DNA from 3 places in the Rhizobium sp. H4 genome. Region 3 is predicted to be linked to each of the others. Evidence: predicted binding sites of a transcription regulator. Region 3 holds the regulator's gene; each other region holds the start of a gene.
What was found. Region 3 encodes LexA, which represses DNA repair genes until DNA is damaged. Its sites were predicted from a motif close to TGTTCNNNNTGTGTTCNG; they were not measured.
Positions count from the first base shown of each region.

Region 1 (4,553 bases), on a different contig from region 3:
GGCGTCCGCGCCGAGGACCTGACCAAACTCAAGGCGGTCTCGGAGAATATTAAACCTGGCGACATGGTGGGGTTTGCCTCCGGCCAGGGAGTGTTGATCGGTACCGGCATGGCCAACCAGCTCGGCCTGAGCGTCGGCGACCTGATTACGCTGACGTCACCGGATGGTGACATTACGCCGATGGGCGTCAGCCCGCGCGTCAAGTCCTACAAAATCTCCGGCCTCTTCGAGATCGGCATGTCGGAATATGATTCCTCGATCATCTTCATGCCGCTGGAAGAATCGCAGCTCTTTTTCAATGCCGAGGGGTTGGTGCAGTCGATAGAGCTTTTCGTCGATCACCCCGACGATATCGACACGCTGAAACCCAAGGTCGTGGAGGCGGCCGGCCGCCAGATCAGCTTGACCGACTGGCGACAGCGTAATCAGACCTTCTTCTCGGCGCTGCAGGTCGAGCGCAACGTCATGTTCATGATCCTGACGCTGATCGTGCTTGTCGCGGCGCTGAACATCATCTCCGGCCTCATCATGCTGGTGAAGGACAAGGGCAGCGATATCGCCATTCTGCGCACGATGGGCGCCAGCGCCGGCGCCATCATGCGCATCTTCTTCATGACTGGGGCGGCGATCGGTATCGTCGGCACCATCGCCGGCGTACTGCTCGGCGTCCTCGTCTGTGTCAACATCGAATCCATCCGTCAGTTTTTCTCGTGGATCTCGGGCGAAGTAATCTTCAATCCGCAGGTCTATTTCCTCAGCCAACTGCCGGCGGAGATGGATCTCAGCGAAACGATCTCGATCGTCGTCATGGCACTGACGCTCTCCTTCATCGCGACCATCTTCCCGGCCTGGCGCGCCTCCAGGCTCGATCCGGTGCAGGCCCTGCGCTACGAATAAGGAATGCCGCCTTCATGAAACGCAACGTCGTTCTCAAGCTTACCGGCGTCGAGCGCCATTACGGGCAGGGCGATACGCTGCTCGCCATCCTGAAAGGCGCGGATTTCTCGCTGTCGAAAGGCGAGATGGTCGCGCTCGTTGCTCCCTCCGGCACCGGCAAGTCGACGCTGCTGCATGTCGCGGGTCTGCTCGAACATCCCGACGGCGGTGAAGTCACCATCAATGGCCACGCCTGCGACGGCCTTTCCGACGAGAAGCGTACCGCGATCCGCCGCAGCGAGATCGGCTTCGTCTACCAGTTCCACCATCTCCTGCCGGAATTTTCGGCGCTCGAAAACATCATGATGCCGCAGCTGATCGCCGGGCTGTCTTGGAAGGAAGCCGGCGAGCGGGCCGGCCAGCTTCTCGATTACATGCGCATCGGCCATCGTGGCGCCCATCGCCCCGGCGAGCTTTCCGGCGGCGAACAGCAGCGCGTCGCGATTGCCCGGGCCGTCGCCAATGCGCCGAGCTTGCTTCTGGCCGACGAGCCGACCGGCAATCTCGACCCGGAAACGGCAGCTTACGTCTTCGACGCGCTGGAGGCGCTGGTGCGCCAATCCGGCCTCGCCGCCCTCATCGCCACCCACAATCACGAACTCGCCCGTCGCATGGACCGGCGCGTGACGATTTCGGACGGCAAGATCGTCGACTTCTAGCGCATCGGCCCAGCGATCAGGGGATGACCAGCCCGCCGCGATAGTCGAGCGCATAGGCCTTGCGGCCGCCGACGATGATGCATTCATGGCCGTTGAACCGGTCGCAGCCGCCTTCGCTGCGGTCGATATAACGGCCGAGTGGATGATCGAATTCCATTCCGCCAAGAAACCGGCCTTCCCGATACATTGCCGAGAGCGCCGCCTTGATCACCGTTCCGGCCGCACTGCCGTCGATGAGATCGGGCGCGATGACGCAGCCGATATAATTCATCGCCCAGACGGGTTCATCGGCAATCCACACCACCTCCTGTCCGGCGAAATCCGTGCCGCCGAAATAACTGTCGAGATAGCGCCAGTCGCCGCTGAAATAGCCGATATCATGAGCACCCGGCCGGCAGGGCAGGCGAGGCACACCACCCCCGACATAGGTCGCCGCCTTGGCCTCGACAATGAAGCCGTTCAGCATCGCCGTATCGAGCATTATCGTCGTCCTCCCCTGACTCATCTGAATTGATATAGCAGGACGGTGAGAACATAAGAAGAACAAAATGGCGGGCGGCGCTTTGTTTCTCTGAGCAAACGCGTCCGACATTGGATGATCCGCGCCGATCCGTCTCGGGTTGGGAATGCCAGGCGCGGTTGCCGGGTATATTCAACGCCGGCATCGAGGCCGCGCGCGATTCGCAGCACGCGACGGGCATTTTTCAAACGCAAGTACGGAGGAAAAGATTCCTGTTGACATGCGAACATATGTGGAACAGATTAAAAACATAACGAGTAAAGGAGAGCCAAATGACTGACATGATCCGTGATATCGCAGCATTCACCTCCATCGCAATGTTCGTTGCCAGCTTCTCGCTGATCGTCATCGCGATCTAAAGTTTTCAGGGGATCGCATGGTAGTCATGCGGTTCGGACGCGGGACTTCTTCTGGACATCATCGCCCTCAATGCCGACAATGCGTCCGATTCATTCGGGTGATTGGGAAGGCATATCATGGCGGAGACGGCAAAGGGTTCAACGGGTGAGGCGACCGGCGGCACGCCGGGCTTCATCCACCTAAGGGTCCACTCCGCCTATTCGCTTCTCGAGGGCGCGCTGCCTCTGAAGAAGATCCTCTACAAGGCGACCGGCGACAGCCAGCCGGCGATCGCCATAACCGATACCAACAATCTGTTCATCGCACTGGAATTCTCTCAGAAGGCGATGGACGAGGGCCTGCAGCCGATCATCGGCTGCCAGGTCTCGATCGACATGGAAGACGGGCTGGAGACCGAAAAGCGCGGCGGCCAGCAGGCGTTGGTCAAGCTGCCGTCGATCGTTCTTCTCGCCGCGACGGGGGCCGGTTACGAAAGGCTGGTCGACCTCGTCAGTCGCGCCTATCTCGGCGGTGAAGGCAATCAGGCCGTCCATGTCCGATCCTCCTGGCTGGAGGAGGCGGGCACGGAAGGGCTGATCGCCTTGACCGGCGCCCTGATGGGGCCGGTCGACGGGGCGATCAGGGAGGGCCATTCCGCCCAGGCCGAAGCGCGGCTGCTGATGCTGAAGTGTCTCTTCGGCGACAGGCTCTATGTCGAGCTGCAGCGGCATGGCACCTACGACAAGCGGCACGAGCAGAAGATCGTCGGGCTCGCCTATGCCCACGACCTGCCGCTGGTCGCGACCAACGAGGCCTTTTTTCCGACGCGCGACGATTACGACGCCCATGATGCGCTTATGGCGGTTGCTCATAACGCCATCGTCTCCGACGACAGCCGCTTTCGCCTGACGCCGGATCATTATCTGAAGAGCCGGGCCGAGATGGCCAAGCTCTTTGCCGATCTGCCGGAAGCGCTGGAGAACACGATCGAGATCGCCAAGCGTTGCTCCTTCGTGTTGAAGACGCGCAAACCGATCCTGCCACGCTTCACCGGTGCGACCGACGATGCCGAGGAGGCCGAGCGCGCCGAGGCGAGCGAACTGCGCCGCCAGGCGGTCGAAGGGTTGGACATGCGGCTTTCGACCCTCGGCATGTCGCCGGGTTATGAGGAGAAGGATTATCGCGAGCGCCTGGATTTCGAGCTCAGCGTCATCGAACGCATGCGCTTTCCCGGCTACTTCCTGATCGTTGCCGACTTCATCAAATGGGCCAAGCAGCATGACATTCCGGTTGGTCCCGGCCGCGGTTCGGGCGCCGGTTCGCTGGTCGCCTACGCGCTGACCATCACCGACGTCGATCCCTTGCGGTTTTCGCTGCTGTTCGAGCGCTTCCTCAATCCGGAACGCGTCTCCATGCCGGACTTCGACATCGACTTCTGCCAGGACCGCCGCGAAGAGGTGATCCGATACGTCCAGGCCAAGTACGGCCGCGAGCAGGTGGCCCAGATCATCACCTTCGGTTCGCTGCAGGCGCGCGCCGCACTCCGCGACGTCGGCCGCGTGCTGGAGATGCCCTACGGCCAGGTCGACAAGATTTGCAAACTTGTGCCGAACAATCCGGCCAATCCGACGCCGCTCTCCAAGGCGATCGAGGAGGAGCCGAAGCTGCAGGAGGAGGCGGCGAAGGAACCGGTCGTCGCGCGCTTGCTCGATATCGCCCAGAAGATCGAGGGGCTTTACCGCCATGCCTCGACCCATGCCGCCGGTATCGTCATCGGCGACCGGCCGCTGTCCAAGCTGGTGCCGATGTATCGCGATCCGCGCTCCGACATGCCGGTCACCCAGTTCAACATGAAATGGGTTGAGCAGGCGGGCCTCGTCAAATTCGACTTCCTTGGCCTGAAGACGCTGACCGTCCTGAAGGTCGCCGTCGATTTCGTCGCCAAGCGCGGCATCAGTGTCGACCTTGCGGCCATTCCGCTGGACGACAAGAAGACCTACGAGATGCTGTCACGCGGCGAAACGGTCGGCGTGTTCCAGGTGGAAAGTGCCGGCATGCGCAAGGCGCTGATCGGCATGAAACCGGACTGCATCGAGGAC
Region 1 covers NZ_PSOW01000001.1:96,384-100,936, reverse strand. Annotated here, with positions in the region: gene C4N04_RS00515 (lipoprotein-releasing ABC transporter permease subunit) at 1-897, shown strand, start outside; gene C4N04_RS00510 (ABC transporter ATP-binding protein) at 912-1,595, shown strand; gene C4N04_RS00505 (DUF5680 domain-containing protein) at 1,612-2,076, opposite strand; gene dnaE (DNA polymerase III subunit alpha) at 2,592-4,553, shown strand, end outside.
Region 1: the regulator LexA is predicted to act here: its motif matches at 2,124-2,141, upstream of C4N04_RS00505 (DUF5680 domain-containing protein).

Region 2 (4,553 bases), on a different contig from region 3:
GGGCGCTCTTGGCGGAAAGGAAGAGAAGCCTTCTGCTCGGCTTTCCTACGTCTTGAAAGATTGTCCATCGTCGGAACCGCGATGACGGCGCGTTCCGGCACATGGCTCTCGCGGAGTTGGAAACTTTGCAGACAATCCTCACCCAGCCGAGCGGAGACACGGTCGACGAAAGCCGAAAGGGAGATTTCTCCCTGACGATCGCCTTCGAAGTCAGCCTGCGCTTCGTTGAAGGGATCATGCCGCAACACATTCAGCCGCACGATCTCGAAACCATAACCGGCATCGAGATCGTCATAGACCGCCTGCAGGCGCTCGGAAAAAAGCCCGGCGATAAATTTCGGTTCGCGAAGCGGTTGCGAAGCGCCGACGGAAATACGGAAGACCCTGCCGTCGACGCGGAAGAGCACCAATTCGAACACCCGCCCGCCGGCGCCTCGTGCCTCCAGCGACGGCTGCAGCGACACGGCGACCTGCCTGGTGACGGCAAGGATCTGTTCTTCAGTTCCGATTGGCTCGATCAGGCGGCTTTCGGCCGAAAGGCTGGCGACCGGACGACGGGGCGAAACCGCTTCCTCTTCATGTCCCAGCGCCTGGTCGAGACGCAGCAGCAATTCCGGCCCGAACCGGCGGGTCAGCGGTGCCCGCGGCGCATTGATGATGTCGCCGATATATTTCAGACCGAGCTTCTTCAGCGCATCGACGGTTTGCCCCTGCAGCCGCAAAGCTGCGATCGGCAAGGACATCAGCACTTGCTCCGTCTCCTCATCCTCGATCACGCCGCTTTGCCCGAAACGCGACACCGCCCAGGAAAGACCCGGCGACGATGAGATCGCGCCGCGCGCATCGATCCCCATGTGAAACAGCCGCGACAGAACATCCTTGAGAAGCGCCTTTTCGCCGCCGAAAAGATGCGTGCAGCCGGTAATGTCGAGAAACAGGCCGTCCCTGCCGTCGAACGCCACCAAAGGCGTATACCGGTCGCACCAGTCGGCAATTGCCTCCAGCAGCCGGCGGTCGGCCGCCGGATCCTCTTCCACCACATCGAGCGTCGGATACATGGCGCGCGCTTCGGCCACGCCCTGTTCCTTCTTCAGCCCCAGCCGCTCGGCCAATTCGTCCAGTGCCGTCAACCGCATGGCATTGTTGAGCTTGCCCGAACAGACGATGGACGGCGCCTCAGGACGCCCTTTCGAACGCCAGGAGGGCCCCCATCGCCTGCGGGCGATACGATCGGTTGGCAGATGCGGGAAGCTGAGCGCCAGAATGCGCTGAGTGTTCGCCTGGAGGACGAAGGAGGTTTGGTTCGGAGACAGGGAAAAATTCGCGTTCATGGGGGTTCCACTCCAGGAGAAAGGAGAGCGGGGCCGGATTGCGGCTCTTCTCCAGCGTGAGACGGAAAACCGGATTGCCGATACTGCCGGCAAGCTTCGATCCATCCGGCAACGGCCGCAGACCAGACGGTGCCGGTTCGACATGCAGGCGCAAGGCCGCACTGCTAGCCTCCTCCGCTCCTGCCTGCCGCAGAAGAAAGAGCGGACGACGGGCAGCATGCGCCCTGAGACTGAGCCTGCGGCTTTCGGTCAGGCCGAAATGCGCAGGGTTGCCCCGCACTTCGAGGATGACGGCCGAGAAAGCAGCGCTTTCCACCGCTGCCTCCGCGAGCCAGAGCGCTTCGTCCAGCTTGCGCGGCGCGGCATGGAGATATCGTTCCGGACTCAACCCGAAATCCCGAAGCCCGGGAGCATAGGGACGGCCGGCCTCCAACGTGCCGACGGCATCGCCGATCCAGAGCAACGGCATAAGCCTGCCGGCATCTGATTCCTGTTTCTGCAGCCGCGCGGCAACAGCCATCGCCAGCCCGCTTGCCGCGCCCGCATCGCGAGACAGCGCGGAGCGGAATTCGGTAATCCCATCGAGGGGCAGGCCGCCTTCCAGCGCCCTATCGACAAACTCCACCCCAAACGGCAAGGGGGGCAGAATGCGCTCCTGGCGGGTCTTGCGTCCTTGCGCCAAGGCTTCCTGCTCCGCGGCCGCAAGCGCCGGCGCGGGCTTTCCCTCCAACTTAGCGATGGTTTCGCGGAGCGCAAAAAGCCGCTCGCGCGCCAGGGCGTTCTGCGCCATGGCGTTTCTCCGATCCGTCTTGTTCCTGTTATGTTCTTATGGATTCCAGAGAGCGGAAGAAGAGTCAACAACCATTTTCTATGAATTTATTCCTGCCTTTGATTCCGCACTCGAAAATCGGCGATAAAGGTTCTATATGGGCCCGCAAAGGAAGGAACATTCATGGCCCGCATAGACCAGAGCGATGATTGGCGGGACCGCCATGCGCCGACGATCAGCACTTTCGAGTCGCTGGCCATGGAGGCCTATAGCCATCTGCCCGATGAATTCCGTCAGCTGACGACCAACCTCACGATCGAGATCGAGGATTTCCCCGATGACGACGTTTTCGAGGACATGGCGCTGGAAACCCCTTTCGACCTGCTCGGCCTTTTCGAGGGCAGGGGCATTTCCGAACGTTTCACGGTGGAAACCGGCGAGATGCCAAACCGCATCCGCCTCTACCGGCGCCCCATTCTCGATTACTGGGCGGAGAATGACGAGACGCTCGGCGATATCATCACCCACGTCCTGATCCACGAGATCGGCCACCATTTCGGGCTGAGCGACGATGATATGGAGCGGATCGAGGCCAGCGCCGAGGAAGCCGCGGAGCGTTAGGCGTCTATCCTGGAATTAAGTCTTACTGCTCGGAGAGTTTCATCTCCGGATCGTAATCCTTGCCTTCGACAGTCTTGACGACGGCCTGGCCGCACTGCATCGCGCCGGTTGCGGCATTGAAGGCATAGGTCGGCGAACCCTCCAGCGACCAGCCCTTGTTGAGGGCGGCGGTGACCTTGTGGCAGAACGAGGCGTCGTCGGGACCGGTCAGGAAGCGGTAGAGTTTCATCAGGCGGGCTTTCTTGCAGATATCAGGCGAGCTTTATGAACCAGAGCCTCGGCCTGGACAAGATGCAGCCGTTCGATCATTCGCCCGTTGGCGTTGATGACATTGAGGCCCCTGGCGTCAGGATCGGCAAAAGCTGATATGACCGCCTCGGCTTCCGCAATCTCCTCCGCACTCGGCCCGAAATGCCGGTTGGCGGGCTCGATCTGCGAGGGATGGATCAGCATCTTGCCGGCAAAACCCATGGCGCGGCCCTGGCCGCATTCGGCGTCGAAGCCTTCGGCATCCTTGAAATCATTGAAGACGCTGTCGATCGCATCGAGCCCATAGGCCCTGACCGCAAGGACGACCTGCATCAGCCACGGCACGAGATAGCTCCGTCCCGGCTGGGGAAGCACGCCCGTTTCCTTGCGCAGGTCATTAAGCCCGACGACGAGACAATCGAGCCTTGCACCCGGCGTGCGGCCGGCTCCGGCGATCGCTCCGACATTCAGCACGCCGCGCGGTGTCTCGATCATCGCCCAGATGCGCAGCGCCTCCGGCGCCTCCGCATCGGCAAGCAGATCGCTGATGTCAGTCACATCGCCAGGTTCGTCCACCTTCGGCAGGAGAACGGCGTCGGGCAAAAGCGCCTTGACCAGATCGAGATCCGCCGCCCCGAATTCGGATGACAAAGAATTGATGCGGATGATCCTCTCCTTGCCCTCAAGCGGCGGCCCGGCAAAAAAGCCGCGTAGATTTTCCCGCGCCTGCCCCTTCTTCTCGGGCGAGACGGAATCCTCCAGGTCGAAAATAACCGCATCGCAATCAAGGGAATGGCTCTTTTCAAGCGCCCGGAGATTCATGGCGGGCACGCTCAGCACCGAGCGGCGCAGATGCAGGGAACGGAGAGGTATGGTTCGGCTCATCACTCATTAGTGCCAAGCTTCGCAAAGCCCGGCAAGACAACAAAAAGCCATGCTTGCCTTGCAGAGAGAAAAAAGAAGGACCACATTCCTTTCTGTAGAAAGGTATCAAACCCATGCAGAACATTCGCTCCATCTTCTTCATACTTGCCGGCGCCACCGTTTTTGTCGCCATGCTGCTTCTCACCTTTTCGGTGACGCTTGCCGTCGGCGGCATCCTGACCGTGCTCATGGTCGGCCGCGCCCTTTCGATGAAGATGAAGCCCGCTCCGGTCCGCGCCAAGGCAAATAATGGCCAACGCGAAATGCGCATCTGGAATGACGGCCGCGGCACGATCATCGACCTCTGAACTGCTTTCCAGAAAAAACTGACCGACACTGTCGGATCATGCTTCCATGATACGTCTTTGAAGCAGCCAGGCATTCCGCCGGCGCTCAGAAACGATGGAGGACGAGCATGGATACGACGACGGAAAACAATCCGGTTAAAATGCCGCCGGTCAAGAATGGCCTGCTGCCCTATCTGACGGTCGATGGCGCGGTGAAGGCCGCGGAATTCTACATGAAGGCCTTCGGCGCCGAGGAGGCCCATAGGGTGCCGGTCGACGAGAGCGGCCGGACGATGCATATTCATCTCTATATCAACGGCAGCTCCCTCATGCTGGCCGATGCCTATCCCGAATACGGCCATCCCTTCAAAG
Region 2 covers NZ_PSOW01000014.1:155,704-160,256, forward strand. Annotated here, with positions in the region: gene C4N04_RS21890 (DNA polymerase Y family protein) at 1-1,265, opposite strand, end outside; gene C4N04_RS32230 (hypothetical protein) at 1,177-2,121, opposite strand; gene C4N04_RS21895 (metallopeptidase family protein) at 2,284-2,721, shown strand; gene C4N04_RS21900 (DUF1737 domain-containing protein) at 2,744-2,950, opposite strand; gene C4N04_RS21905 (CoA ester lyase) at 2,950-3,855, opposite strand; gene C4N04_RS21910 (hypothetical protein) at 3,969-4,202, shown strand; gene C4N04_RS21915 (glyoxalase/bleomycin resistance/extradiol dioxygenase family protein) at 4,310-4,553, shown strand, end outside.
Region 2: the regulator LexA is predicted to act here: its motif matches at 2,142-2,159, upstream of C4N04_RS21895 (metallopeptidase family protein).

Region 3 (4,553 bases):
GACGCTCTGCTCGAACGGCTTTACCGGCTGCGCAGCGGCATCGGCGATCGTATACGCTCTATTCTGCCCGGCGACACGGGCGCTTTTGCCGCTGCTCTCGTGACCGACGAGCGGCGCGCCATCTCGAAGGAAACGACGGAGGCGCTGCGTCAGTCCGGCCTTGCTCATATCGTGGCGATCTCGGGCCTTAACATGGCGTTGTCGGCCGGCATCTTCTTCGTCGGTTTCCGGATGCTGCTCAGCCTCGTTCCGGGTGTCGCTCAAGCCTATCCGACAAAGAAGATCGCCGCCGCCGGCGCACTCGTCGCCGTTACAGCCTACTTCCTGATCTCAGGATTCGGGGTTTCGGCCGAACGCGCCTTCATCATGATGGCGATCATGCTGATTGCCGTCTTCTTCGACCGGCCGTCGATCAGCCTGCGCAATGTCGTTCTCTCGGCGCTCATCATCATCGCCATTTCACCCTCCGAAGTCCTGGGTCCGAGCTTCCAGATGTCCTTTGCCGCGACTTTGGCACTGGTATCGGGCTATCAGCTGTGGAAGGACCGGCGCGTCCGGGAAAACCCGTTGCTGAAGCTGCCGGTCCTGCGGCCGGTCGTGGCGGTCGCCGGTTTCTTCGGCGGCGTCTTCCTGACCTCGCTGATCGGCGGCTTTTCCACGGCGCTGTTTGCGGTCGAGCATTTTCATCGCCTGACAGCTTATGGCCTGCCGGCGAACCTTGCGACGATGCCGATCATCTCCTTCATCGTCATGCCGGCCGGGCTGCTGGCGATGTTGCTCATGCCGTTCGGCCTGGACGCTCCGCTCTGGACTGTGGTCGGCTTCGGCCTCGATCTGGTGATTGCGGTCGCCAAGACGGTGTCCGGCTGGGGCGGCGATATCGACCTCGGCCGTTTGCCCGCCTGGTATTTCGCCGTCGCCGTGGCAGGCTTTCTGCTGCTGACGCTGCTCCGCACCCGATTGCGCCATGCCGGCACATCGATCCTCGCCGTCTCGACGCTTATCGTGCTGATCCTGCCGGGTTCCCGACCGCCGGATCTGGTGATTTCCGAGGATGGTGGTCTGGTCGCGCTCGTCGCGACGGCGGCAATGGCTTCCAACCGTGAAAACCCGCCGGACTTCATCTTCGACCAGTGGCAGAGAGCGCTGGTCCTGCCGACGCACCACCCGCCGAAGATGCTGGATGGCCCTGCCATCCCGCCGCAGGGTGAGGACCGCCGCCTCAGGCTTTCCCGCGATCAGCAGAATGAGGCGAGGACGGCAATGGTGGCCGCCGCAGCCGGCGGTGAGGCAAATCGTTTTTCCTGCGTCAAGAAAGCCTGGTGTATCGCCAGGCTCGGCAATGGCCATGTCGTCGCCGTCATCGACAATGCCGCCTATCTCGGCCCGGCCTGCGACGCCAGCGAGATTGTCGTGACCGCGGTGCGCCTGCGTTTCGACCGCTGCCACTCGGGTGCGACACTCTTCACCGGCGAGACGCTGCGCAGGACCGGTTCCGTCGAATTGCGTTTTGCGCAGACAGGCCTCGAGGTCGCAACCGCATTCGATGCCTTGTCGCGTCCATGGATGCGCCATCGCGCCTATGATTGGCGCAAAGACGCTTTTACCGAATCAGCTCCGTTGGCTGTCAGTGATAACGGCGAATGAGGCCGACCAGCTTGCCCTGCACCTTGACCCGGTCAGGCCCGAAGATGCGGGTCTCGTAAGCCGGGTTGGCGGCTTCGAGGGCGATCGAGGCGCCCTTGCGGCGAAAGCGTTTCAGCGTCGCTTCCTCGTCGTCGACCAGCGCAACGACGATATCGCCAGGGCTTGCGGTGCTGCCGTTGCGGATAATCACGGTGTCGCCGTCGAAGATCCCGGCGTCGATCATCGAATCGCCCTTGACCTCCAGCGCGTAATGTTCGCCCGAGCCGAGCATATCCGCAGGAACGACGATGTCGTGCGTATTGTTCTGGATAGCCGAGATCGGAACGCCGGCGGCGATCCGGCCCATGACCGGCACGGAGACAGAGCTGCCGTTGTCGGCGATCGGCTTTGCGGCAGCGGGGGCGGCGACCGGCTGGGGCTTGCCGAGGCTGCCTTCGATAACGCTCGGTGAAAAACCGCGGCGCGGCTGAAGACTGGGGCTATAGGCCTCCGGCAGCTTGATCACTTCCAAGGCCCGGGCCCGGTTCGGTAGGCGGCGAATGAAACCACGTTCCTCCAGCGCCGTGATCAGGCGATGAATGCCGGATTTCGAGGCCAGATCCAGGGCATCCTTCATCTCGTCGAAAGAGGGAGGAACGCCGGATTCCTTCATGCGCTCATGAATGAAAAGGAGAAGCTCCTGTTGTTTGCGCGTGAGCATCGACGTCAGACCCCTGATTGAAACAAATCCAGAACGGACACTATATGTTCCATATGTGTTCCGCAAGTAGCTAAATTTCCGTAAAACTTCGCGCCAACTCGTCGAGATTTTTATTTTCATTCGCCGGATTGGCGCACATGTCTTGCATTGGGAATGGGGCTGTCGCACATCTCTTTGACGTGTCAGGAGGGATCCTATGATCGCACATTCCGCCAAGCCGCACCCGCTGGATCATGTCGTGCTGCCCGTCGTCAATATCGATCTGGCGCGCGAAAGGCTCGGCAAGCTCGGCTTTACCGTCGCCGCCGATGCGCGCCATCCGTTCGGAACGGAAAATGCCTGCGTCTTTTTCGCCGACAAGACCTATATCGAGCCGCTCGGCGTGGCGAGCGTCGAGGAGAGCGAGGCGGCGGCCCGTCAGGGGAATGTCTTCGTCGCCCGCAATCGTGCCTTCCGCTTCCGCTGCGGCGAGGAGGGCCTTTCGGCGCTGGCCTTCCTCACCGAGGATGCCGGCCTCGATCATCGGCGATTCGTCGGCAACGGCGCGAGCGCCGGCGAGATGTTGCAGTTCAGCCGGCCGATGCGAATGCCGGACGGTTCGGAAAGCGTCGGCAGCTTCAAACTGGCCTTTTCAAGCGATCTGCGCGCGCCCGACTTCTTTCTCTTCACCTGTCAGCGCATCAATTCGTTCCCGGCCGACCGCGCGGCGCTGGAGGCGCATGCCAACGGCGTGACGGGCCTTGCCGAGATCGCGCTTTGTGCGCCGGAGCCGGCTGCGTTTGCCGCCTTCGTTGGTCTTGCCGTCGGGCAAACGGCGGTGGAAAAAACCGGTTTCGGCATGAATATCGCGGCATCGAATGCCAAGATCAGCCTGATGACGCCGGAAGGGCTGGAGGCCTATTTCGAGCCTGTCGTCTCCTCCGCCGATCGTGGTCTGCGCGGCCGGGCAATCCTCTTCACCGTTACCGATCTTGCCGTGACAGAAGCGCATTTGGCTGCTAACGGAGTGACATACACACGCAAGAACAATCGCATTCTGGTGAAGCCCACGCCCGGGCAGGGCGCGCTTTTTGCCTTCGAGGAACCACGATGAGCACTGATACAAATTCCGAGGTCAAGATCGGCGAAGGCGAAGGCCAGGTCACCTTTTCCAATACCGGCCGCCTGTCGCTGATTGCCGGCCCCTGCCAGATGGAGAGCCGTGATCACGCTTTCATGGTCGCCGGCACGCTGAAAGATCTCTGCGCAAAGCTCGGCATCGGCCTCGTCTATAAGAGTTCCTTCGATAAGGCGAACCGCACCTCACTCTCGGCCGAGCGCGGCATCGGGCTTGAAAAGGGCATGCAGGTCTTCGCCGACCTGAAGCGGGAATTCGGCTTTCCCGTCCTGACCGACGTCCACACCGCCGAGCAATGCGCCGAGGTGGCGGAGGTGATCGACGTTCTGCAGATCCCCGCCTTCCTATGCCGCCAGACGGATCTTCTGATCGCTGCCGCCAAGACGGGCCGCGTCGTCAACGTCAAGAAGGGCCAGTTCCTCGCCCCCTGGGACATGAAGAATGTCCTGAAGAAGCTCAATGCCAGCGGCAATCCGAACGTGCTGCTGTGCGAGCGCGGCGCCTCCTTCGGCTACAACACGCTGGTTTCCGACATGCGCTCGCTGCCGATCATGGCGGCGATGGGCGCGCCCGTCATTTTCGATGCGACCCATTCCGTCGCCCAGCCCGGCGGGCAGGGCGAGTCCTCCGGCGGCCAGCGCGAATTCGTCGAAACGCTGGCGCGCGCAGCCGTGGCGACGGGTATTGCCGGTGTCTTTCTCGAAACCCACCAGGACCCTGACAACGCTCCGTCCGACGGCCCGAACATGGTCTATCTCAAGGACATGCCGCGACTGCTTGAGAAATTGCTTGCGTTCGATGCGGTTGCCAAGGCTTGACGTTCAACAGGTTGACACGACCGTGGTTTAGGCCACTTCAGAACGCCGGTACGAAGGCTGGAAATTGCGGCATTGTAATTTGCACGCCTTCGATTATGACAGGCTTCGAACGATTGATCACCCACCGAGCAGGAAGAACCCATGACTGCAATCACCGATATCATCGCCCGCGAGATCCTCGATAGCCGTGGCAACCCCACCGTCGAAGTCGACGTCTATCTCGAAGACGGCAGCATGGGCCGCGCGGCTGTTCCCTCGGGCGCCTCGACGG
Region 3 covers NZ_PSOW01000003.1:210,672-215,224, forward strand. Annotated here, with positions in the region: gene C4N04_RS05950 (ComEC/Rec2 family competence protein) at 1-1,647, shown strand, start outside; gene lexA (transcriptional repressor LexA) at 1,628-2,347, opposite strand; gene C4N04_RS05960 (VOC family protein) at 2,544-3,440, shown strand; gene kdsA (3-deoxy-8-phosphooctulonate synthase) at 3,437-4,282, shown strand; gene eno (phosphopyruvate hydratase) at 4,424-4,553, shown strand, end outside.